Regions from separate parts of the Fusobacterium necrogenes genome, predicted to be linked through region 2. Evidence: riboswitches for the same ligand, from Rfam matches in the RefSeq annotation. Region 2 holds a riboswitch; each other region holds the start of a gene.

The links. A riboswitch is a leader RNA that binds a small molecule or an ion and turns the genes downstream of it on or off. The one in region 2 is predicted to bind lysine.
Region 1: linked by a shared signal. The riboswitch ahead of DYA59_RS05960 (Na+/H+ antiporter NhaC family protein) and the one ahead of lysA (diaminopimelate decarboxylase) in region 2 are both predicted to bind lysine.
Region 3: linked by a shared signal. The riboswitch ahead of DYA59_RS07690 (transporter substrate-binding domain-containing protein) and the one ahead of lysA (diaminopimelate decarboxylase) in region 2 are both predicted to bind lysine.
Region 4: linked by a shared signal. The riboswitch ahead of DYA59_RS06155 (nucleoside recognition domain-containing protein) and the one ahead of lysA (diaminopimelate decarboxylase) in region 2 are both predicted to bind lysine.

The regions. Positions count from the first base shown of each region.
Region 1 is NZ_UGGU01000003.1:1,230,739-1,236,977, forward strand. It holds gene DYA59_RS05935 (EI24 domain-containing protein) at 1-214, opposite strand, end outside; gene DYA59_RS05940 (histidine phosphatase family protein) at 201-836, opposite strand; gene DYA59_RS05945 (M48 family metallopeptidase) at 849-1,613, opposite strand; gene kdsB (3-deoxy-manno-octulosonate cytidylyltransferase) at 1,724-2,485, shown strand; gene DYA59_RS05955 (SpoIID/LytB domain-containing protein) at 2,482-4,062, shown strand; lysine riboswitch at 4,175-4,346, shown strand; gene DYA59_RS05960 (Na+/H+ antiporter NhaC family protein) at 4,423-5,871, shown strand; gene DYA59_RS05965 (response regulator transcription factor) at 5,953-6,239, shown strand, end outside.
Region 2 is NZ_UGGU01000003.1:1,382,676-1,388,914, forward strand. It holds gene dapF (diaminopimelate epimerase) at 1-391, opposite strand, end outside; gene lysA (diaminopimelate decarboxylase) at 437-1,741, opposite strand; lysine riboswitch at 1,898-2,071, opposite strand; gene hslU (ATP-dependent protease ATPase subunit HslU) at 2,312-3,625, shown strand; gene DYA59_RS06525 (copper homeostasis protein CutC) at 3,798-4,406, opposite strand; gene DYA59_RS06530 (methyltransferase domain-containing protein) at 4,420-5,082, opposite strand; gene DYA59_RS06535 (pimeloyl-ACP methyl esterase BioG family protein) at 5,079-5,687, opposite strand; gene DYA59_RS06540 (aminotransferase class I/II-fold pyridoxal phosphate-dependent enzyme) at 5,665-6,239, opposite strand, start outside.
Region 3 is NZ_UGGU01000003.1:1,628,827-1,635,065, forward strand. It holds gene eno (phosphopyruvate hydratase) at 1-267, opposite strand, end outside; gene pykF (pyruvate kinase PykF) at 342-1,754, opposite strand; gene DYA59_RS07680 (amino acid ABC transporter ATP-binding protein) at 2,107-2,850, opposite strand; gene DYA59_RS07685 (amino acid ABC transporter permease) at 2,863-3,630, opposite strand; gene DYA59_RS07690 (transporter substrate-binding domain-containing protein) at 3,648-4,469, opposite strand; lysine riboswitch at 4,642-4,826, opposite strand; gene DYA59_RS07700 (N-acetylmannosamine-6-phosphate 2-epimerase) at 4,919-5,593, opposite strand; gene DYA59_RS07705 (YhcH/YjgK/YiaL family protein) at 5,628-6,089, opposite strand; gene DYA59_RS07710 (ROK family protein) at 6,166-6,239, opposite strand, start outside.
Region 4 is NZ_UGGU01000003.1:1,271,565-1,277,803, forward strand. It holds gene DYA59_RS06140 (S66 peptidase family protein) at 420-1,340, opposite strand; gene dacB (D-alanyl-D-alanine carboxypeptidase/D-alanyl-D-alanine endopeptidase) at 1,350-3,017, opposite strand; gene DYA59_RS06150 (spore maturation protein) at 3,040-3,579, opposite strand; gene DYA59_RS06155 (nucleoside recognition domain-containing protein) at 3,644-4,252, opposite strand; lysine riboswitch at 4,349-4,523, opposite strand; gene DYA59_RS06160 (endo alpha-1,4 polygalactosaminidase) at 4,859-5,761, opposite strand; gene DYA59_RS06165 (hypothetical protein) at 5,772-6,239, opposite strand, start outside.

The DNA.
Region 1 (6,239 bases), 150 kb from region 2:
ATATATAAAGAATTGAGCTATACTCCCCAAGTTTAAAAAAACTTTCTAAAGAATTAGTAAGATTAAGTGAAAGATAATCTCCCAAATAAATAAACATTCCAAAAAGAAATAAACTTATTATTCCAGGTAAAAAATAGAATTTTCTAAGCCCAGCCTCTCTAACTATTCGAAAAGCATCAAAATAAGAATTAAAAACCAAACTAATAATTTTCATACTCATTTTCCTCAAGATGTGAAATATCAGAAAACATTTCAATAGTATATTTTCCATCTGTGTAATCTACTATTGAAAGGCTTGTATTTTGGGGAACCTCCAACTTCCCTAATTCATCAAAGCTTACATTTTTTATAATTTTAAATATTCCTTTTAATGTCATTCCATGAGTTACTATTACTACTATATCATCTTTTTTATGCTTATCAGTAACTTTTTTCAATCCTTTTTCCACTCGATTTAAAAGTTCTGAAAAGGTTTCTCCACTATAAGGTGTTGGATCATAATCTTTAGGATTAAAGAAAAAATTATGAAATTGCTCTGGAAATTTAGTTTTAAACTCTTCCCTTGATACCCCTTCCATTTTTCCAACAGATATTTCCTTAAATTCATCAATTGTTTTAATTTTTATATTTTTACTACCAATTATAAGTCTAGATGTTTCAAGAGTTCTCCCTAATGGAGATGAATAAAAACTTGTAAATTCAATATTTTTTAATCTTTCTCCTAATTTTTTAGCTTGTTTTTTTCCCTTTTCTGTAAGAGGTGAATTAGAAGAACCTTGAAAAATTCGTAAAGTATTCCATACTGTTTCTCCATGCCTTATAAAATAAATTTTCATACCAATTCCTTTCTATCTTGTAATATTCTTAAATTTCTCGCCTTGTAAAAAATTTTTAATATTATTTATTCTAGTAGTATCACTAGGATGAGTACTTAAGAACTCTATCTGATTTCCATTAGATGAATTTTTCATTCTTTCCCAAAAAGTTATAGCAGCATTCGGATTATAACCGGCTAACTTCATAAATATAAGTCCTAATTCATCAGCTTCCGTCTCATGCTCTCTACTATATTTCAAAAGTACAAGATTAGATGCTCCATTATATATTTGAGAAGAAACTCCAATGGAATTTACAACAGAACCTCCTAAATTTTGTATAATTGAATAGCTAGCTTGTTCTCTTCCATGCTCAGCAATAGCATGTGCTATCTCATGAGACATAACCACAGCTAAGCCCTCTTCATCTTTTGTATATGGTAAAATTCCTGTATAAACAGCTACTTTTCCTCCTGGCATACACCAAGCATTAGGTATTTCACTTTCAATTAAATTAAATTCCCATTGATACTTAAATTGTGAATTTTTCTGTTCTGGATGTTCATTAAAATATTTTTCGACAGCTTTTGAAATTCTTTCTCCTACCTTCTTTACAAGCTTAGAATCATCATTATTCAAAACTTTACTATTAGCTATAACCTCTTTATACTGAGAATAACTTTGAGTTATTATTTCTTCTTCAGAAACTAAAAGCAATTGTTTCCTTCCAGAAATAGGAGCATTTGTACAAGCTATTACTAAAGCTAAAATTAGGGAAATAAAAAATATTTTTTTCATTTTTATAAAAACCTCCTTAAAAATTATCTTACCCAAATTATTTTAATAATTAGATATATCTGTTATAATGTAGTATAACATATTGTACTCGATTTTAAGGAGGTTGTAAAATGAAATTTTTAGGAGTAATTCCTTCAAGATATGCTTCTACAAGGCTAGAAGGTAAACCATTAAAGGATATTTGTGGACACCCAATGATCGAATGGGTATACAAAAGAACTAAATTATCTAATTTAGATGAAGTAATAGTAGCAACAGATGATGAAAAAATCTATTTTGAGGTTGAAAAATTTGGAGGGAAAGCTATTCTCACAGATAAAAATCACGAAAATGGAACAAGTAGAATAGCTGAAGTTTGTAAAAAATATAAAGAATATGATGTGGTAGTTAATATACAAGGAGATGAGCCATTAATAGAACCAGCTATGATAAACTCCATAATTGATTCTTTTAAAAATGATCCCACTCTCCTTATGAGTACATTAAAATATAAATTAGACAATATTGAAGATATAGAAAATCCAAATTATGTAAAAGTAATAACGGATAAAGAAAATTATGCCTTATATTTCTCAAGAAGTGTAATTCCTTACCCAAGAAAATTGAACATACAAAACTATTATAAACATGTAGGAATTTATGGCTATAAGAGAGATTTTCTAATAAAATATTCTAAAATGCCTCCTACTTCACTAGAATTATCCGAATCTCTAGAGCAACTTAGAGCTTTAGAAAATGGTTTTAAAATTAAAGTACTAGAAACTCCTTATAAAATTTTAGGTGTAGATACCCAAGAAGAATTAGAAAAAGTTAGAAAATATATAAAAGAAAATAAAATAAAACTAGATCAAAATTTGAAAGGAGAAAGATGAATATATTAAAAAAGTTACTAATAACGCTAACAACAACTGTAGTACTAATGAGTTGTACTTCCACAGAAAATTTTAGAGAAATAAATGGTGTTCCATATAAAGTAGAGAAAAGAAAAATTAAAAGTGGAGATTATAACTTAAATAATGAGTTTTTTAGAGAAAGAGGATTGCCAGTACCAGCTAATTTTAAAGAAAAAAGTGTCGAATATCTTGTAGCTAGAAATGATACATTAAAAAAATATGACTATGATTTTTTTAATGGAGTAGATGAAAAGCAAGCCTTAAGTTTTTATAAAGATTTAGAAGTTAGGGGATATGGTGATAACTCTTTATATTGGAGATGGAAAATATCCTTAGAGAAAGACGAACTTTTTACAGCAATAAAAAATAATCTCATATCCTTATACAAAGAAAAACCAGCTGATGTACTTACTCTTTCTGGAAAAAATTGGAAATCTCTTAAAATAACAATGTCCAGTATAGGAAAAATTAAAAATGTAGAAATAGCTGGAAGAGGAAAATCAGGAGTAGTAACTTATATTTTAATCACTACAAGTACTAATAAATATTTAGTAGCCAAAGAATTAAATATAAGAAAATTATTTATCCTTACAAAACTAACAACAAAAAGTAAAAGAGATATTTTAATGTATGGAACAAAAGGAGGAGTTAAAAAATACCAAGATAATCCAATTAGACGAAATATTACCTTACTCCCTTCTAGCTATTTTGTAATAGAATATTTAGGAGAAAAAGTTAATATCTTTGGTGGGGGATATGGACATGGCGTAGGTATGGGACAATATACAGCCTATGATTTATCTGCTAATCATGGCTACTCATACAAACAGATTTTATCTAGATACTATCCTCACTCACAGTTAAAAGATATGTATTCACTAAAAGGAGTAGGGAAAATTATAAACGTTGGAATCACATCAAATGGTTCTCTCGATCATGACAAAGTTACTCTTTTTAGTAATGGAAAAATTAAAATAAATGGTGCTGGTTTTAAAATAGATGTTCCAGCTAAGCAAAAGATTATTATTATAAATAAAGGGAATAGACTATGGGTAAGTGTAAATGGAAAACATAGAGTTAAAACAGTAAATCCACTTAATATAACAGCTCATGGTTTCTATATAACTTTAGATGGCTTAAAAAAAGCACATACTAATTCACCAAGGTACAGAGGAGATTTCACAATAAAACCATCTAAAAGTAATTCTAAAAAAATAAGAGTAATCAACAAAGTAAAAATAGAAGATTATCTAAAACAAGTAGTTCCTAGTGAAATGCCAGAAAATTTTGGAATAGAAGCTCTTAAAGCACAATCAGTAGCTGCTAGGACCTATGCTTTAAGTGATTACTTAAAAAACAAGTATAAAAGAGATGGTTTTCATGTAAAAGATACAACAGAAAGTCAAGTATATAATAACGCTAAAGAGAATGACAGTTCTACAAAAGCTATAGAAGCTACATCTGGTAAAGTTTTAATGAATGCTGGAAAACCTATTGATGCAAAATACTTTTCTACTTCTTCTGGATTTACAGAAGCTGCAAATTATATTTGGTAATTTAAATAAAATATATATATTTAATTAATAAAAATTATTGTTACTATAACCTCTTATTGATAATATATATTTTACATTAATGAAATAATTAGTTATAATCACTTTGGTAAATATAAAAAATAGAGGCGCAACTGACAAGAGTAATATTATTTAGCATGACAAGCAAAGAGATAATATAAAAGGGGAAGTTGCCGAAATAAAAAAGTCGTCAAACTTTTTTGTTGGTAATTCAGATAATATCTGTCTTATTGTCATTGATTATTCAATGGAGTACTATTTGTGTGGTTATAATTTGTAATATTTTGTAGCATTTATACAGCTTAGAACTCTAAGCTGTATTTTTATTTTAGGAGGTATGTAATGTTTGAAATACTCAAATTAGCTCCAGTTGTAATATTAGCTGGACTTATGATAGGAGGATTTGATGCTTTAATAGCTGCTCCTCTTGCCACTATTGCAGCAGCTTTAGCTGCAAGCATAACCGAAAAAAGGAAATTTAATGAAATCCTAGATGCAGCTCTTTCAAATGTTAGAGAGATAGTAATAGCACTCTTTATATTAATGTTGGCTTATGCTATGGCAGAAGTATTTATGTCAACAGGAGTTGGAGCAGCTATAATCAATTTTGCTTTAAAAATTGGAATAACAGGTAGAAGCATAGCAGTAGTAGGAGTTATTGTTACATCTATTCTATCTATTGCAACAGGTACAAGTTGGGGAACTTTTGCTGCATGTGCACCTATATTTTTATGGCTTAACTATATAGTAAATGGAAATATCTTTTTAACAATTGGTGCAATAGCTGGTGGAGCTTGCTTTGGTGATAATATAGGTCTCATATCTGACACTACAATTGTGAGCTCCGGAATACAAGGAGTAGAGGTTATAAAAAGAGTAAGACATCAGGGTATTTGGTCAGGATTAGTTTTATTATTAGGAGTCATAGCTTTTGGAATAGCTGGTTTCATTCTCGATCTACCTAATATAACAGGAAATGGTGCAGAAGCAATAGCTAAAATACCCTCAGATGTATGGTCTAAACTAGCTTTAGAAAGGGAATCAGCTGTTACTTTACTTAACCAAGTAAAGCAAGGTGTTCCTATTTATATGATAGTTCCATTAATTCTCGTACTAGGTGCAGCTTTTAGAGGTTATCAAACTTTCATATGTCTTTTTATAGGAATTATATCTTCATATATCTTAGGTAAGGTAGCAGGTACAGTAACTGACACAAGAAGTTTTTTAGAAAATCTAATAATGTCTGGTTTTTCTGGAGCAGGATCTTGGGTAATTGTAATGATGATGTGGGTATCAGCTTTTGGTGGTATAATGAAATCTATTGATGCCTTCAGACCATTATCTAATTTACTCATAAAAATCTCAAAAAATGTGAGACAACTTATGTTTTGGAATGGAGTTTTGGCAATAGTAGGAAATATGACATTAGCAGATGAAATGGCACAGATTGTAACTGTTGGTCCTATTATTAGAAATTTAGTAGAAAAAAATGTAGTTGGAAGTCAAGAAGATATGGAAAAATTAAAGTTACGTAACGCTACATTTAATGATGCTATGGGAGTTTTTGGTTCTCAACTCATACCTTGGCATGTATATATAGGATTTTATATTGGTATAGCTACTACCGTTTATCCTCTTTATGAATTTAAAGCCTTTGATATAATTAAATATAATTTTATAGCTTATATAGCTGTTATAAGTATGTTATTTCTTACTATAACAGGTTTTGATAAATTTATACCAAATTTTGGACTACCAAGAGAACCTCAAGTAACATTAAAAAAATACTAAACTTATAAATATTAAATATTTTTTTTATTTTAATTTTATGCTATAATTGGAAATAATCTTTTATCTTGGGGTGTATAAATTATGCAAAGAAAAATTTTAATTATAGAGGATGAAAAATCACTTACGCAAGTTTTAGATGATACTCTTTCTCAAGAGGATTTTGATATAATTAAAGCCTTTGATGGAGAAAAAGGAATAAATATATTTTATAGTAATAAGCCTGATCTAATATTACTTGATATCAATCTACCTAAAAAATCAGGTTGGGAAGTATGTAAAGAGATTCGTAAGACTTCTAACATTCCAATAATTATGATGACAGCTAGGGATTCTGATAATGATGAATATAATGGTCTAAGCCTTGGAGC
Region 2 (6,239 bases):
GAACAGAAGCAGCTCTAAAATCGGCTCTTCCCATATCTACCGATATATATTTTATCTCTTCATTCTCCAAAGTAAGATTTATATATTTTATTCCAGCATCAGTTTCTACTGAAAAATTTTCTTTTCTTACTACTCCATTATCATAGACAAATTTTGAAAAACATCTTATTCCATTCCCACACATCTCTCCTCTTGATCCATCAGAATTATAGTAATTCATTTTTATATCTGCAACTTTACTCTCTTCACAAGTCATGAATCCATCTGCACCTATTCCAAAATGTCTATCACAAACTTTTTTTGCTGTACTGCTCAAATTTAAATCTCTATATTCTACTCCATTAACTAAGATAAAATCATTCCCTGCAGCTTGTAATTTTGAAAATTTCATATTCTCTCCTTTCTATAAAAATCTACTTAATTTATTAAAAATAATTTATAATTCAATTAGCAAATCATTTTTTATTAAATCTTCAAAAGTCTCTCTTTTTATAACTAAAGAAGCCTTTCCATTTTTTACAAATACTACTGCTGGTCTTGTTAATTTATTATAATTACTAGCCATTGAATAACCATAGGCTCCAGTTGTAGTAACTAGTAATAAATCTCCTACTTTTCCTTTTGGTAACTCTTTATTTTTTATAATTAAATCTCCAGACTCACAGCATTTCCCTGCAACCGTCACTATTTCTTTATCTTTTTCATTTAATCTATTAGCTATAGTAGCTTCATATTGAGCTTGATATAATGCTGGCCTTATATTATCTGTCATTCCTCCATCTATAAAAATATATTTTGTTCCACCATAAGTTTGTTTTATTCCTCCAACTGTATAAAGAGTACTTCCTGCATTTCCTACTATACTTCTTCCTGGTTCAATAGATACTCTTTCCACATCTAAATCATATTTATGTAAATTTTTTTCAAGCACTTCGATCATACTCTTCATAAAGCTTTCTATATCTATCTCTACATCTTCAGCAGTGTAATATACTCCAAATCCTCCTCCTAAATTTATTTCTGGTATTTTTATTCCTAATTTTTCTTCCATTTTCTTAGTTTCTACTACCATTACTTTTATTCCTTCATGAAAAGCCTGCGTATCAAATATTTGAGATCCTATATGACAATGAAATCCAAGAAACTCCATATTCTTATCTTCTACAATTCTTTTTACCATTTCTACTAATCTTTTATCAAAAATTGACTCTCCAAATTTAGATGAGTGTTTTGAAGTTTTTATATACTCATGTGTATGTGCATCTATTCCAATATTTATTCTTAGCATAACTTTCATCTTTTTATTATTCTTAGCACATACTTTTGAGAGATTTTCAATTTCTAATTCATTATCTATAATTATACTACCTATTCCATATTCAACACACATTTCCAACTCTTCTATACTTTTATTATTTCCATGCATATGTACTTTTTTCATGTCTATTCCACTAGCTTTTATAGTGTATAATTCTCCTGCAGAAACAGCATCTATATCTATATCATATTTCTCTACTAATTGGCACATAGCTTTTGATAAGAAAGCTTTTGATGCGTATACTATCTGTGTTTTAAAATTTTTACTTTTAAAACTATTTTTATACTTTTTCATATTTTCTTCGATCAACTCTTGATCCATTATGTATAGTGGTGTTCCATATTTTTTAGCTAACTCTGTTACCTTAACTTCTCCTATTGATAGTACTCCATTATTATCTCTCATTGTTCCAAAAAATCTCATCTTTTTCCTCCGAATTTTTCTAAATGAATTATAAAAAAAGATAGCCTAGTAAAAGCTTTGAAATATTATAATACCTCTTGCTTTTAAGCTTTGCTATCTTTCAACTAATTCAAATTAAATTCTATACTTTTTCTTGTATATTCTATAATTAACAGTCCTTTAGATAGCACTCCATTGAATACTCAATGACAGTAAAACAGATATTATCTGAGTTACCAACAAAAATCCTTTGACCTTGATTTTTATTTCGGCAATCTCCCCTTTCATATCTCTTCATAGTTCGTCAAACTCTGAGACATTACTCTTGTCAATTGCACCTCTATCGTTTTTGTCATTATATAATATATGACACCACAAGTAAAATATATTTTATATATAGTTTACTATTTTTTATAAATATTGATTACTCTCCCAAAATTTTCACTCATATACTCTATATTTTCTTTATCCTTAGCTATACCATTCCCAAGATTTTATAAAAATAATATTTCAAAATTAATATTTCACATTTCTTTACACTACTATTATAAAGTGATATAATACTAGTAAAATTAATAAAAGGAGAACAATATGGGTATAAACAAAGAACTTACGCCTAAAAAAATTGTAGAAGAATTAAATAAATATATAATTTCACAAGATGAAGCTAAAAAAAACGTAGCTATTTCATTAAGAAATAGAGATAGAAGAAGAATGCTGAAAGATGAGAATTTAAAAAAAGAGATAACTCCTAAAAATATCATACTTATAGGATCTACTGGAGTAGGAAAAACAGAAATAGCTAGAAGAATAGCTAAAATTGCTAATGCACCCTTTTTAAAAGTTGAAGCCACAAAATATACTGAAGTTGGATATGTTGGAAAAGATGTAGAAAGTATTATAAAAGATTTAGTGTCTCTCACATATAGAAAAATGAAAGAGGAAAAATTTTTATCTTTAAGAAAATCTTCTTTAGATACAGCCATTGAAAGAATAGCTAAAATTCTAAAACCCTATGATTCCTTAAATGATAAGGAAAAAATCAACATAAAAAAAGAAATTCAAAATGGTAAGTATGATAATAATGAAATAGAAATAGATAGACCTAAAAAAGATAATGATATTCCTATTATCGAAGTTGTATCTGGTGGTGAAGATATTGGAGAATTTATTGACCAAATGATGTCTTCTCTTCCTGGAAAAGTAAAAAAAATGACTACTACCGTTAAAAATGCTCTTTCTCTATTTTTAGATGAAGAAATAGAGAAAAAAATAGATTTAGAAGCACTTACAGAAGAAGTTATAGAAAATGTAGAAAATAATGGTATTATCTTCATAGATGAAATAGATAAAATAACTGAAAGAGATGGTATTGGAAAAGGTGATGTTTCTAGGCAGGGAGTACAAAGAGATATACTTCCTATAGTTGAAGGAAGTACAGTTATGACAAAATATGGTCCTGTTAGAACTGATCATATATTATTTATAGCAGCTGGAGCTTTTTCTCAAAGCTCTCCATCTGATCTTATGCCAGAATTACAGGGAAGATTCCCTATCAGAGTTAAATTGCAAAATCTTGAAAAAGAAGACTTTGTAAAAATACTCACTGAAGTTGAATATAATTTATTAAAACAATATAAAGCCATGTTAAGTGTCGATAACGTAGAATTAAATTTTACAAAAGGAGCCATTGAAAAAATAGCTGAAATAACAGTCACTCAAAATGAAAAAATTGAAAATATAGGAGCTAGAAGACTCGCGTCGGTAATTGAAGAATTACTCAAAGAAATAATGTTTGAAGCTCCATACGAAAAAACAAAAAAAATAACAATTGATATCAATTTTATCAAAAAAGTTCTAAAAAAAGATACTGAAGAAGAAAATTTAGATAAGTTTATATTATAGCAAAAGTATCTAAATTAATTTTTTCACTAAAATAAAAAAAATTCTATTTTTATAAAAAACAGACACAAATTTGACACACAATAATATTATTATAACTATATAAAATCTTTCCCCAAGATGTTTTATATAGTTAGAAAAAGGGCTTGGTTATCTTAAGCCCTTTTTCTATACACTAAATAATTTTTTTCCCATGATATTCTTTAGCTAGAATAAGTTTCGATATCTCATCTAAATTATCCTTAGTAACTTTTCCAGCTACTATTATAATTATATCTTCTCCAGCTTCTTTTATCATCTCTTTCAAAATCTCTTGTCCCTCTAATGCCGTTTCCTTTGTTCCAGAAGTAAGTATTCTATTCACTCCTAAGTTTGCTAATTTTTTTACTTCTGCCACAGGATTTTCTAACTCATCTATTGCTTTATGAAAAGTTATAGACATAGGTTTAGCTAAATCTATCATCTCTTTGATAGCATCATAATTGATAGTATTATCTCTATTTAGTGCTCCTATTACTACTCCCTCTACTCCTAACTCTTTACAAAGCTTAATATCCTCTTTCATAATCTCTATCTCCTCAGGAGTATAGTAAAAATCTCCTCCTCTTGGTCTAATAATTACAAAAGCTGGTATATTCAATTTTTCAACTACCATTTTTATTGTTCCATAAGATGGAGTAGTTCCCCCTTCAGCTAAATTATCACAAAGCTCTATTCTCTCTGCTCCTAATTCTTGAGCTTCAAGAGCCTCTAAAAAACTTCCTATACATTTTTCTCTTATCATAAAATCCTCTCCTCTATTTTTTACAATAAAAATATCCAACTCTATATGTCAAGCTCTTGCTCTCATAATTTCTAACCTTGCTTATAGAGCTCTTTTCAAATCCTGTAACTCCTGTATTTTTTAGATATCTTAGAGCTTCTATTGATGAGGAAAACTCTAATTCAATAGTCTCCTCTTTCCATTTTACTTTAGAAAAAAGACTTGTTAAAATCTCTATAATATTATCAAGTGTGAGATATTTTAGTGAAATATCAAAATGTTGTTTTATTTCTTCTAAATTTCCTTCTATATACATTGAAAATCCCAACTCATTTGTAGAATGTGCTATTTTTTCTATACTCTTTGAAAAATTTTTCAACCATTGGAAAACAGAGCTAGAAACTGTTGTATCCGTCTTAGGTATATCTATCTCCTCTATATTTCCCAATATAAACTCATCATATCTTACATTTTTTAAATATTTTTCTACATCATATATATCGTTTAATATAACTTTCTTAGGAGAAAACTTTTTTATAAATCTCTTAGTAAAAAGCCCTGTTCCACATCCTATCTCAAAAACATCTCTCTCCTTAGATACTCCCATTTCATCTAAAAACTCCACTAGAGTATCTGCTACTGATTTTTGAATGTGAGCATTCTCATCATATGTATCAAATTTTTTTTCAAAATTCATATTACTTCACTCCAAGCTTTTATAAACTCAAAGGGATAGTGCCCCATATCTAATTCTCTGTATTTTATTCCACTCTCTTCACAATATTTTTTTTGCCTTGAGGCAGGAACAATTTTATCTCTTATTCCTATTATTATCTCAGTAAAAATATTTTCAAGAGCTCTATAACCATTTTTAAAGTATTCCAATTCCTCTAATATCTTTTTAAACTCTTTTTTAGGATTTTTAAACTCTTCACTTATTTCCATATTTTTATAAAATTTGATTAAAGACTCTGGAGTTAATGTAGAAAGAGTAAACTCAAAAATCTTTGGTGTTATTCCAAATTTACCTATTATCTCTCCATTTCCGTTGATAGCAACTATCTTTTTAACCTTTGAAAAATTTTTAATTTCTCTATTTGCTAGCACCCATTTAGTTAGATAATAACTCCCAAAGGACCAACCTACTAAAAATATATCCTCATATTCACTAAAATACTCCTCTAAATTATCTAATTTATATGGAAAATTTATGACTTTTATCTCTGTATCTTTTGGCAACTCCACTTTCTCTATTACACTGCTGTCCATTCCCCAACCATTAAAAAATAGTATCAATCTCATACTTTAACTCCTCTACAAATTTTTCTATCTCTTCAAAAGTAATATATGGATTTAATCCTATTCTAAATCTTGCTGTTCCCTTAGGTACTGTTGGCTCCTTCACAGGATATAAAAGATACCCTCTCTCTTTCATATTCTGACTTATCTTTCCAATTCTTTCGTTATCTCCTATAATTATACTTATTATATGAGTAGTAGATGTAGTCTCTATTCCTCTTTCTTTTAACAATTTTAAAGTATGATTTTTTAAAAGTTCTAATTTCACTCTTCTCTCATCAAACTCTTCCATTTTACCTAGAATAAAAAGATTCCAAGAACTATTTACTGGAGGTAGTGCAGTTGAAAATATAAACTTTCTACTTTTATTTATTATATAGTTTTTAAGATATCCCTCACAAATTACCATAGCTCCCATAGAACCTCCACCTTTTCCAAGAGGAATTACTAAAAAATCTATCTCACTGACAAGCTTTAAGTTATAAGCTATACCATAACCATAAACTCCATAGGAATGAGCCTCATCTAACATTAAAGAAAAATTGTATTTTCTTT
Region 3 (6,239 bases), 250 kb from region 2:
TGCAACTTGGTCAATAGCATCCATTCCTAAGATAGCTTCCTTGATTTCAGTATTTACGTTATTAACTGCTGTTAATACACCTTTTCCTAAATATCTTGATTTGTCATTATCTCTTAACTCCACAGCTTCGTAAGCTCCTGTTGAAGCTCCAGATGGAACTGCTGCTCTTCCTTTTGCTCCACACTCTAATACTACATCTACTTCTACTGTAGGATTTCCTCTTGAGTCAAGGATTTCTCTAGCTACTACATCAACTATTCTTGTCATTTAAAAGTCCTCCTATTTTTTTATATTTTAAATTTAAATCATAAGTACATTATACCATACTTTGCTAATTTTGACTATTTTACTTTTATTACTTTTACAGAGTTAGTAGTTCCTCTTTCAAATACTTTTTCTCCACAAGTTGCTACTACAACATCTCCAGATTGTGCTAATCCTAACTCAACAACTACTCTTTCTGCTAGTGCAAAGAATGAATCTAATGTTTCCACATTATTATCATAATAAGAAACAACTCCTCTTGATATCACTAACTGATTAGCTGTTTTTTCATCATTAGTTATAGCTAAAATCATAGCTCCTGGAAAATATCTTCTCATATCCCTTGCCGCTCTTCCTGACTGAGTTGCTACCACTATTACTTTTGCACCTAATTCTTCACTTACATCTGCTGTTCCTCTTGCTACGGCTGAAGTTATAGTTACATCATCTTTATCAATAACTCTTTTTACATTTACTAATGGATCCATTTTAGCTGCAACTTTAGTCATTACTGTAACAGCTTCTACTGGATATTTTCCTTTTGCAGATTCTCCAGATAGCATTACACAATCTGTTCCATCTAATATAGCATTTGCAACATCATTTACTTCTGCTCTTGTAGGTCTAGGATTTTTTATCATAGAATCTAACATTTGAGTAGCTGTAATAACTACCTTTCCTACTTCATTACATCTCTTAATCATCATTTTTTGCGCTAACGGAACATCTTCAACAGGAATTTCTACTCCAAGATCTCCTCTTGCCACCATAATACCATCTGATAAAGCCAAAATTTCTTCAAAGTTATCTAATCCCTCTTGATTTTCTATCTTAGAAATAATTCCAATTCTTTGTCCTCCATTTTCATCAAGAACTTTTCTAACCGCTTTTACATCATCAGCTTTTCTTATAAACGAAGCTGCAACATAATCTATTCCTTTTTCACAACCAAATTTAAGATCACTCACATCTTTTTCAGATAAAGCTGGTAAACTTACTGCTACATTTGGTAGATTAACCCCTTTATTCTCTCCTAACTCTCCACCATTTTGTGCAATACATTTTACCTCATTTCCATTAATTTCAGTAACTGTAAATGCTAATAATCCGTCATCTATTAATATAGTATTTCCTACTTTTAAATCTCTTGCAAATCCTTCATAAGTAACTGCAACTTTTGTATTATTTCCAATAACTGTTTTATCTGTAGTTATTGTAAACTCTTGTCCTGCTACTATAGTAACATCCTTTCCACCTTCAAGTCTAATAGTTCTTATTTCTGGACCTTTTGTATCCAATAATAAAGCTGCTCTTATCCCTGTTTCTTTTTGAGCTTGTCTAAAGTTAATTATTCTGTTTCCATGCTCTTCATAATCCCCGTGAGAAAAGTTTAATCTCATCATATTCATTCCTGCTTTTAAAAGCGTTTTTAAACTTTCTACTGATTCAGTTTTAGGTCCAATTGTACAAACAATCTTCGTCTTTTTCAAATTACTCACCTCAAATTATTTTCATTATTTTCTTTCACTTATATAACTGTAGTACACAATTTCTAATATCCCATACCCAATAATTAACCTTATATAATAAACTTACCTAATACAAATTTTATACTAATATATCTCTTTTAGCAAGAAAATATAAGTACATTTTTTAATCTTTTTATGCCCATTTTTGAGTCACTCATATAGCTTTTATTCTCAATTTAATAGGACTCTTTATATTATATATCAACTTCTAATACTTCAAAATTTTACCCTTACTTTTCATTAGAATTTTTCTATAAAAAAAACTACCCCATCTATCTATAAAGATTTCAGAAGTAGTTTTATTCTACTTTTATTAATTTTTTACTAAAGTTCTTTTCAAAAACTCTCTTGTTCTTTCCTTTTGTGGATTGTTAAATATTTCTTCAGGTGTCCCTTCTTCTTCTATATAACCATTATTCATAAATACAACTCTATCAGATACTTCTCTTGCAAACCCCATCTCATGAGTTACTACTAGCATAGTAAGACCACTTTCTGCTAACTCCTTCATTACCTTCAAAACTTCTCCTACCATCTCTGGATCTAGAGCTGATGTAGGTTCATCAAACAGTATTGCATCTGGCTCCATAGAAAGAGCTCTAGCTATTGCTACTCTTTGTTTTTGTCCTCCTGAAAGTTGTTTAGGTTTTGCATTGACATAGTTACTCATTCCTACTACTTGTAGATATTTCATAGCAACTTTTTCAGCCTCTTCTTTACTTCTTCCTAACACTTTCATTTGACCTACAACACAGTTATTAAGCACATTATGATTATTAAAAAGATTGAACTGTTGAAATACCATTCCTAACTTTGTTCTATACTTACAAATATCATGATTATCATCTAAAATATTTTCTCCATTATAGATAATCTCTCCACCACTTGGTTTCTCTAAAAGATTTATACATCTTAATAAAGTTGATTTTCCTGACCCTGATGAACCAATGATACAAACAACTTCTCCTTTTTTTACTGAAAAATCTATATCTTTAAGAACCTTATGCTCACCAAAGGATTTACTCAAATGTTTTATCTCTATTATATTTTCACTCATTTTTTCCTCCCTCTAGTTTGTTTCCCTTTTTAGTTTCTCTTCTGGTCTTTCAACTTGCATCTGATTTCCAGCCATTATTGCATAATTATCTGGTCCATCTAACTTTACTTCTATATATCTCAAAATTCTTGTAATTGTAAATGTCATTACAAAATATAATATACAAGTTATAAAGAATGTTTCAAAATATCTAAAGTTATTTCCTGCTACAGTTTTTGTTTGAAAAAAAAGTTCAGATACAGATATAACATTTAAAACAGAAGTATCTTTAATATTAATTACAAACTCATTTCCTGTCGCTGGCAAAATATTTCTCACAACTTGTGGTAAAACAACATTTGTCATAGTTTGAAAATGATTCATTCCAATTGCTTGAGCTGCTTCAAACTGCCCTTTATCAACAGAGATGATTCCTCCTCTTACAATTTCAGACATATATGCTCCTGTATTTATAGAAACTATGAATAATGCAGCCACCATTCTATCTATATTTACCTCAAAAGCAAGGGCTGATCCATAATAAATAACCATTGCTTGGACTATCATAGGGGTTCCACGAAAAAACTCTATATACGCAGAAAGTAAACAATTAATTATTTTTAATACTCCTTTTTTTATTCCCTTTTCTGGAATCGGTATAGTTTTTATTACTCCAACTACAAGGCCGACAATTGTTCCTAAAATTGTTCCTATAACCGATATCCATAAGGTTACTCCTGCTCCCCTTAAAAACATTTGCCAGTTATTTTCTAATATTCTAACTATCCATTCAAAATCCATTTCAATTCTCCTCTTATTTATTGCGCAGCAGGCTGATTTTTAATAGCCTTATCCATTATCTCTAATCTCTCCTCTTGGGATATCGCTCTTAAAATTTCATTAATTTTATCTTTCAATGGACTTCCTTTAGCTACTCCTACTGCTATTGCTGTATCTTCTGGCGAAGTAATAAATCCATCTGTAAACTCAACCATTTTAAAGTTATTATTTGCTGACTGTGCACTTATAGCTTCGGGTCTTTCTGTAACATAACCGTCTATTACGCCACTTTCTAATGCCACTCTCATCGCTGGGAAATTATCCATTGCGGGTTGTTTACTTACATTTGGTATTTGATCTATTACTGTATAGTGAAAAGTATTTAATTGCCCAGTTATTTTCGCTCCTGAAAAATCTGCTAAAGTTTTAGCATTTATATATTTTCCTCCATTTTTTACCAACATAACTAAATTAGATTGATAATAAATATCTGTAAAATCTATTGTTTCCTGTCTTTCAGCTGTTGGAGACATTCCAGCAATTATTGCATCTATTTTACCTGAAACTAATGCTGGTACTAATCCATCCCATTCTGTTTTCACTACAACTAATTCTTTTCCTAAGCCATCAGCTATTCTTTTAGCAATTTCAACATCATAACCTCCAGCATATTCCGAAGATCCAGAAATTTTAACTCCACCATTCACATCTGTTAACTGTGTCCAGTTATATGGTGCATACCCAGCCTCTAAGCCTATTTTAAATGTTCCTGATTCTCCTTCATTTTTTGTCCCTCCACATCCTACTAGTGTAATTGCTGCTATTGTTGCCAATACTAATTTTACTAAACCTCTTTTCATCTTTCGTTTCACTCCTTCTTACATATCTTTTTATGTACTCTTAATTATTCACTCAAAAAAACCTTCCATTTCATGTAAAAAAGCACCAATTAAAAATAAATTGGTGCTATCTTATAAACAAAGTGACAATAGATGTATAATAATTATATTATACAATATTTCCCCTACTCCCACTTGAGATAGCACAACTTGATAAACTGGGGAAATTTATCAAGACAGTCCTATGGCTCTTAACCATAGGCCCAGCAAGTAATACTGAGTATATTACAAGCTTCGGCAAAAGCTCCTTCTCAGTAGTTTCAACGCTTTCTCTAGCTCCACCACGGACTGTTAGCATTTTGCGCCTCTACCTCACAAATGTGAGGCAATTATTAATTGTGTTTTAATAATAATACATTTTTTCATCTTTGTCAATCATTTTTTAATTTCAAGTTATTTAGTTCTTAAACTTACTTTTCCATCTCAATTACAAATTTTTTGGTTATCTGTTGTGGTCTAGTAATAGCACCACCAACAACTACAGCAAAAGCTCCTAAATCTAAAGCTTTTTTTGCTTTAGTAGGAGTATCTAAATTGCCTTCTCCTATTACAGGAATAGATACAGATTTTATAACCTTTTCTAATTCAACTATAGGATCATTTCCTTTTGTGTACTCAGTATATCCTACCAAAGTTGTTCCTACTATATCAAACCCTATCTTTTCAGCCATTATTGCTTCTTCAACACATGATATATCGGCCATAAATATTTGATTTGGATATTTAAGTCTAGCCTCTTTTATTAAATCTTCTAATTTTCTTCCATCTGGTCTTTCTCTTTTTGTTCCGTCAATTGCTATAATATCAACCCCCTCAAATACTAAAGCATCTATTTCTTTCATCGTTGGAGTTATATAAACTTGATTATCACCATACTGTTGTTTTATTATTCCTATAATTGGTAAATTTACATTTTTCTTTATCTCCTGTATATCTGCAATAGTATTTGCTCTTATCCCAGAAGCTCCCCCTATATATGCAGCATAAGCCATTCTTCCCATTATAAATGAACTATGTAACGGTTCTTCTGGAAGAGCTTGACATGAAACTATAAGTTTCCCTTTTATCTTATTTAATTTATCCATTATTTTCTCTCCTTAAAAATTATATAAATAATAATTAATCAACTAAAACTTTAAATATTACCTTTTTTACTTTAGTAGTTTTTTCTCCACCTTTTATCAAGGCCATATGAGGCTCCCCAGGAAAAAGAATTATAAATTTTTTAGGATTTAAATAAAATAAGTTTTCTAACTCTCCTTCATATAATTCATAATCTCCTACTTCATCATATTCTTTTGTTAATTTTATATCAGTATTAGAAATATATCCTATTTTTTCCTCTCCTTCAATAACAATATGAATATCTATATACTTTTTATGATTTTCTATAAATCCATCTTTTATTTCTTTAGTCATTGGAAAATCTGGTTGATTAAAATAAACACTATCTCCATCTATAACATTTTTTCCAACTACTCCATTTTTATATTCTCCAGATAATATGAAAGCTATTGCTTTATCTAAATTTTTTAATATTCCTTTGTATAATCCTAAATCTTTTATTTCTCCATATATCATAATTTAAACCTCCTAATTATTCTTGTTCTCGTGAACATATAATAAAAATACACTCTTTTATAAATTTTGTCAACACCTATTTTATTTTACCAATTTTTTTTAAAAGTAAATATTCTGCCCCTAACATTCCTGCATTATTTCCTAATTCAG
Region 4 (6,239 bases), 110 kb from region 2:
TTATTTTTATTAAGTTTTTAAAAATATTATTATTCACATTTTTAGAATTTATTTATCAAATAAAAATAAATAATATAAAATTAACTATAAATAATTCAAGAATGACTTTCGTTCAAAGAATAAAGAGTAAGTAGGCTCATCTCACTAAAAACACAAAACTCGCTTCGCTCAAACAGTTGTGTTTTTTAGCGTTCGATTTCACTGACTTACTCTATTTATTCTTCTCAATCTTCGTCATTCTTGAATGTTATTCTCTCTCCTAGTAAATTTCTTAAATTGAAATCGTGATATAGGAAGAGTAAAGAAAAAGGAAAAAAATTTACTGTAATGAGCATTGCGTAAGCACTAGCGATTGGAAGTAAACTTTTTTCCTTTTATATTTTTAAATATTTTTATTTTTTGATTTCAATTTAAGAAATCTATTTAACTACCTTTTCTAGTATTGTAATTCTTTTCTCATAACTATCTATTTCACACATAGCTCCAAGGGGAAGAGTTAGCATAGGCTCACTATGACCACTCTCCAAATTATATATTACTGGCTTCTTTAAATCTCTAAAATAATCTTGGAAAACTTCCATCAGTGTCATATCTTTTTCTGAATCTGGAGGACAATTTTTAAAATCTCCTAAAACAATCCCCTCTATCCTTTCAAAAACTCCATGTTTCTTCAATTGATTTAAAAATCTATCTACCTTATAAGTTTTTTCTCCTATCTCTTCAAGAAAAAGTATCTTTCCTCTATAATCTAAATCATACTCTGTTCCAAGAGTAGCTATAAGAGTTGCTAAATTTCCCCCTACCAACTTTCCTTTAGCCCTTCCTTTACTGATTACTCCTAGCTCTTTAGAAAAATTATTTACTACTCTTTGCTCTAAAGGATTAGATAAAATTTCAACAAAATTATTATATGTATCTCTATTATACTCTCCAGTAAAATTACTTACTGCCATAGGTCCATGAAAAGTTACTAATCCTATCTTTTCATTTATTCCCATGTGTAAAGTTGTAATATCACTATATCCCACAAAGATTTTAGGATTATTTTTTATTGTTTCAAAATCTATAAGCTCTATAAGTCTATTACAACCATAGCCCCCTCTCATACAGAGAATAGCATCAATTTTTTTATCAGAGAAAAAGTTATTTATCTCCCTTGCTCTTTCCTCATCTTCTCCAGCATAGGAGTACCACTGTTTTTGTGTACACTCTCCTAGAACTACCTTGTATCCCATACTCTCTATATTTCTCTTAGCTTCTAATACTTTTTCATAACTACTGCAACTAGCAGGAGCTATTATTCCAATAGTATCCCCTTTTTTTAAAACTTTTCCTAACATCTCTTACTCCTAAAATAAACTGTTGATAAATCTCTCCATCTCATCTTTTAATCTATTTCTATTTCTATTCCAATGGTTTACAATTATTGTAAAAGCTAATTTAGTTCCATCTTTTTCCACATATCCAGTATAAGATTGTATTCCACTCATACTTCCACTTTTTACTCTTACTATCCCATCAAAAACCTCTGGTTCTAAGAAATCTGAAACAGTTCCCTCGTAACCACCTCTTGGTAGTAACTTTTCAAACTCTGGGTAGTTATCATTCATATAAACTAATATGTCTGTTAAGATACTAGCTGATACATAGTCTCCACGAGATAATCCACTTCCATCAACCATTACCAAGGCTTTAGTATCTATCCCTTTCTCTTCCCAAAACTTATCAATATCTACATCCTTAAGTTTTAAAAGTTGATATAGATGCTCTGTATAATGGTTATCACTTCTTTTTAGTAATACTCTTACCATCTCTTCTATTGTGGCTGATTTTGTTATAGCTAAAGTTTTAGGATTTTTTGGTCTTTTATTACTATTTCTTGAAGTCTTTACATCTCCATTAACTGATACTCCTGAATTTTTTAAACTTTTCTTAAAATATTGCCCTAAAAATAAAGCTGGATTTGGAATATCGCTCTTTGTTACAATTTTTTTCAGATTAGCTGGAACCTCTCCATTTAATACTCTTTTATTCTCAAAAGGTAAACCTCTTACTGAGAAATCTCTTCTGCCTCTAGGAGATATTTTCAATCTATTCTCAAATTTTAATCCATCAATCTCAGGTTTTGTTCCTAATATATTAACTTTTTTATCAGTTGAAGATAGGTATAGAGTGTATAGATTATCAAATACACTTATTCCATAAGTTCCTTGCCCATAGTTAGTACCAAAATCTTCCCACAACCATTTTTCCTCTACTCCTACATAACCAAAAAGATTATCTATTACAATGATATCTCCCTTTATCTTTTTTATTCCAGAGGATTTTACCTTACTTATCCACTCTGTCATAAAAGCAGTCTGCTCTTTTTTTATTCCATCAGAACCTAAAGTAGGGTCTCCACCACCGATAATATATATGTCTCCTGTAAGAGTCCCTTCTCCATCTATCTTCCCATCATATACTACTTTTGTTTCTAATCTTGTATCAGCCCCTAAAACTTCTAAAGCAGTAGCTGAAGTAATTACTTTCAATATAGAAGCTGGAGTTATTGCAACTCCTTTATTATACTGAGCTATTATCTCTCCACTCTCTATCTCTCTTACCTCTATACCAATATTACTATGCTCTAACATCTCTAGATTACTAAAGCTTTTTATTGCTTTTTCTCCCTTAGTTTTAAGTAAGACAATTTTTTCTGAAGAGATATCTTTTTTCTCCTCTTTTTGAGCTGGTTGTTTCTCCTCTATTTTTTCCTTAACTACATCTCCCTCAACTGTATTTTCAATCTTTTCTGAAGCTGTTTCATCTATCTCTTCTCTATTTTCATCAATATTTTCTTTTACACCAATCTCTTGCTCCAAGCTTTTTAAAATTTCACTTGGTGTTTCTATCTTTTCAGCTCTTACTTCTTCTTCTATTTTATTTTCAATTTTCACTGGGATATCTTTTATCTCATTATTAGTACAACTTGATAAAAATATTAAAGCTAATACAAGTGTTCTTAATTTTTTCATTCTCTTCTCCAAATTATAGTTTTTAAGCAAACATAATTCTACAAATCCATACAGCTGTTAAAAGTCCAGCTAAGTCAGCTAATAGCCCAGCCGCTACTGCATGTCTTGTTTTTCTTATGCTCACTGCTCCAAAATATACTGCAAGAACATAGAAAGTTGTCTCTGTTGAACCCATCATAGTAGAAGCTATTCTTCCTATTAAAGAGTCTGGTCCATATGTAAGCATTAAATCATTCATTACCCCAGTAGCCCCTCCTCCAGATAGAGGTCTTAATATAGCCATAGGTAATACCTCTCCTGGCATTCCTATCAATGAGAAAACTGGGTCTAATATTTTCATCATAATATCTATACAACCAGAAGCTCTAAAAATACCTATTGCCACTAACATAGCTACTAAAAAAGGAATGATTCTAATAGCTGTATTAAACCCCTCTTTTGCTCCTTCACAAAATACTTCATAAACTTTTATTTTCTTTACAAAATAAGCGTATCCTACTATTACTAATATAATTAAAGGTATGGCATAAAGTGATATATTTTCCATTATTCTTACGAACATATTTCTTCCTCCTAAATTTTACTAAAAATTTTTTATTATTTCAATAACTAACTTTTTCTTACTTTTATTTTTCTATCTCTATCTTTTCTCTTTTATATTTAGGTAACTTTTCTAAAAACTTACAAGAGATTATAGCTACAGTTGTTGACATAATTGTCGCTACTATTGTTGGAGCTATTATCTCAGTGGCGTTAGCTGAACCAGCTGCCACTCTATATGCTATCGTACTAGATGAAATTAAAGTTACAGATGAAGTATTAATAGCTAAAAACATTACCATAGAGTTTGATGCCTCATCTTTATTATCATTTAAAAGTTGTAACTCCTGCATAGCTTTTATTCCAATTGGAGTAGCCGCATTTCCTAATCCAAAAAAATTAGCCGCCATATTAGCTACTATACTTCCCATAGCTGGGTGGTCAGCTGGTATCTCAGGAAATAGTTTTACCAAAAGTGGTTTCATTAAATTTCCCATTGCTTTTACCATTCCTGCCTCTTCAGCTATCTTCATAAGTCCAAGCCACAGAGCCATTACCCCTATCATCTCTAAAGATAAAGTTACAGCTGTTCCTGCTGATTCAATAGCTGAATCTGTAACTGCTTGTACATTTCCAGTAAATATCCCCACCAATACTCCTATCACTATAAGTCCACACCAAATTGCATTAATCATATTTTATACCTCCTAAAAATTTTAGCAAAATAAAAAAATCACAGCTGACTCAACTGTGATAAATTACAAAAAAGATAAATCAATCCCTCTACATTTCTCACAGATAGCTCTCCATTGAAAATTTTCAATGACAACATTGTAGATATTCTCCACACTGCCAACAAAAGAGTTCAGCCCTCTCCTTTATTTCGGCAAATTCCCCTTTCAAAATATCATAACGCCTGCCAAGCTAGATACTTCTACTCTTGTCCTTTGCTCCTCTATCCTGTCTCTTATCAGTATACTCTAGTTTATATTTCTTGTACAATATATTTTTTATATCTTTTAGATATGTTTAATTCCAATCAAAAATTATTTAGTTAAACAAAATATTTATTGACAATATCAAATAATATGATATAATAATATTGTCATAAGACATTTCCTTAAATTACATTTTAATTTCTACGTATAAAGAAGTCCTGAGGCCGAAGGGACTTCTTTATCGTTTTTTGCTTCCATTAGTCATACAGCATTCAAATTTTTATATTTATTTTATTTACAAAATTTTTAAAAATCTATTAATGATCCTATTCTGAAATATGTAGCCTATTCTTTATTTAAAAGTTATTCAAAAAATTCAAAACTATCTATCGTATCTAAATAATACCCATCTACTCCTATCTCATCTAATTTATCTTGATACTTCTTAATAATCTCTTTCCACTCAGCACTCCAATATTTTACTATATAGTTTCCTTCCCAATTTTCATTCTCTTTTACTATCCAATTTGGAAGTTTTTCATCCCATTTTTTCTCCCAATATTCTCTATAGTTTTCAGCTTCTCCTATACTAAAATAAGCGATTAATAATCTCTTCTCTCCACTTTTTTTATATTTTAATCTCTCTATTTCACTCTTACTGAAAAACTCTCCATTAAAAGAAGGCTCTATTATAATTAAATCATAATTTGTATTTTTTAAGGCATTATAGTATTCTTTTTTATTTTTAAATTTATTTGGATTAAGAATATATAAAAAATTCTCTACCTCATTTATACTCTGAATATTTTTTTTACTGAATGGATTCAATGGAGTATTAAAGTAATTAGCTGAAAAGGTTTTTATTCTCTCTCCTATAAAGTTATATTTTTTATTAATTTTTTTTATTGTGTTGTCATCTTTTTTATTATTTGAATAGTTTATTGTTAATATTTTCTTTCCTTCTCTTTCAAGAGGTATTAATCTCTTTAATAGATACTCCCTATCTTGTAGAGAGGTAGCTCTCCCTACCTCTTCATCACTTCCATATAAAAAAGACTCCTGTCCAGCACCATCTACATACTCTAAAAATTTTTTATCTAAAATCCCATCATTATAATAAATATTACTTCCATTTTGTAATATTATGATTTTTTCTTCATCTTTTCTAGCTATCTCTTCAACTAACTCTCGCATCTTAATTAAAGAAAAACTCTCTCCAAAAAGGAGAGAGGAAAAAAATAGAAAAAGTATTATTAGCTCTTTCATATCTCCTCCATTAGAAAATATATTCAACACCTATTTTTCCATAGTAGTAAATACCACTATCGTTAGAATCATATGATTTTGCTTTATTTTCTTTTATCTTATATCCTGGTAAACCTAATTCTGCAAATACTCTAAACCTCTGTGTGAAGTTATGAGAATATAATATATATGGTAGGAAATATAGCTCATTACTATAATCTAAATTAGTTGAACCAAAATATTTATCACTATCTATTCCAAATTCAACAGCAAAAGCAAAATCCATACCCAACTCATAAGTCCATCTCAAATAAGATTCTAAACCTACTCTATATCCTTCATTATTATCATAAGACATATACTCATTATAAATCGTATTAAAAAATTGAAATCCATAACCTAAATTTGTAGAACTAACTAAATTTATCTCTCCAGAAACTCCATCTTCTATTGTACTAAAAACTTTTTTCCCCAAGATATCAAATCCAAAATATGTTCC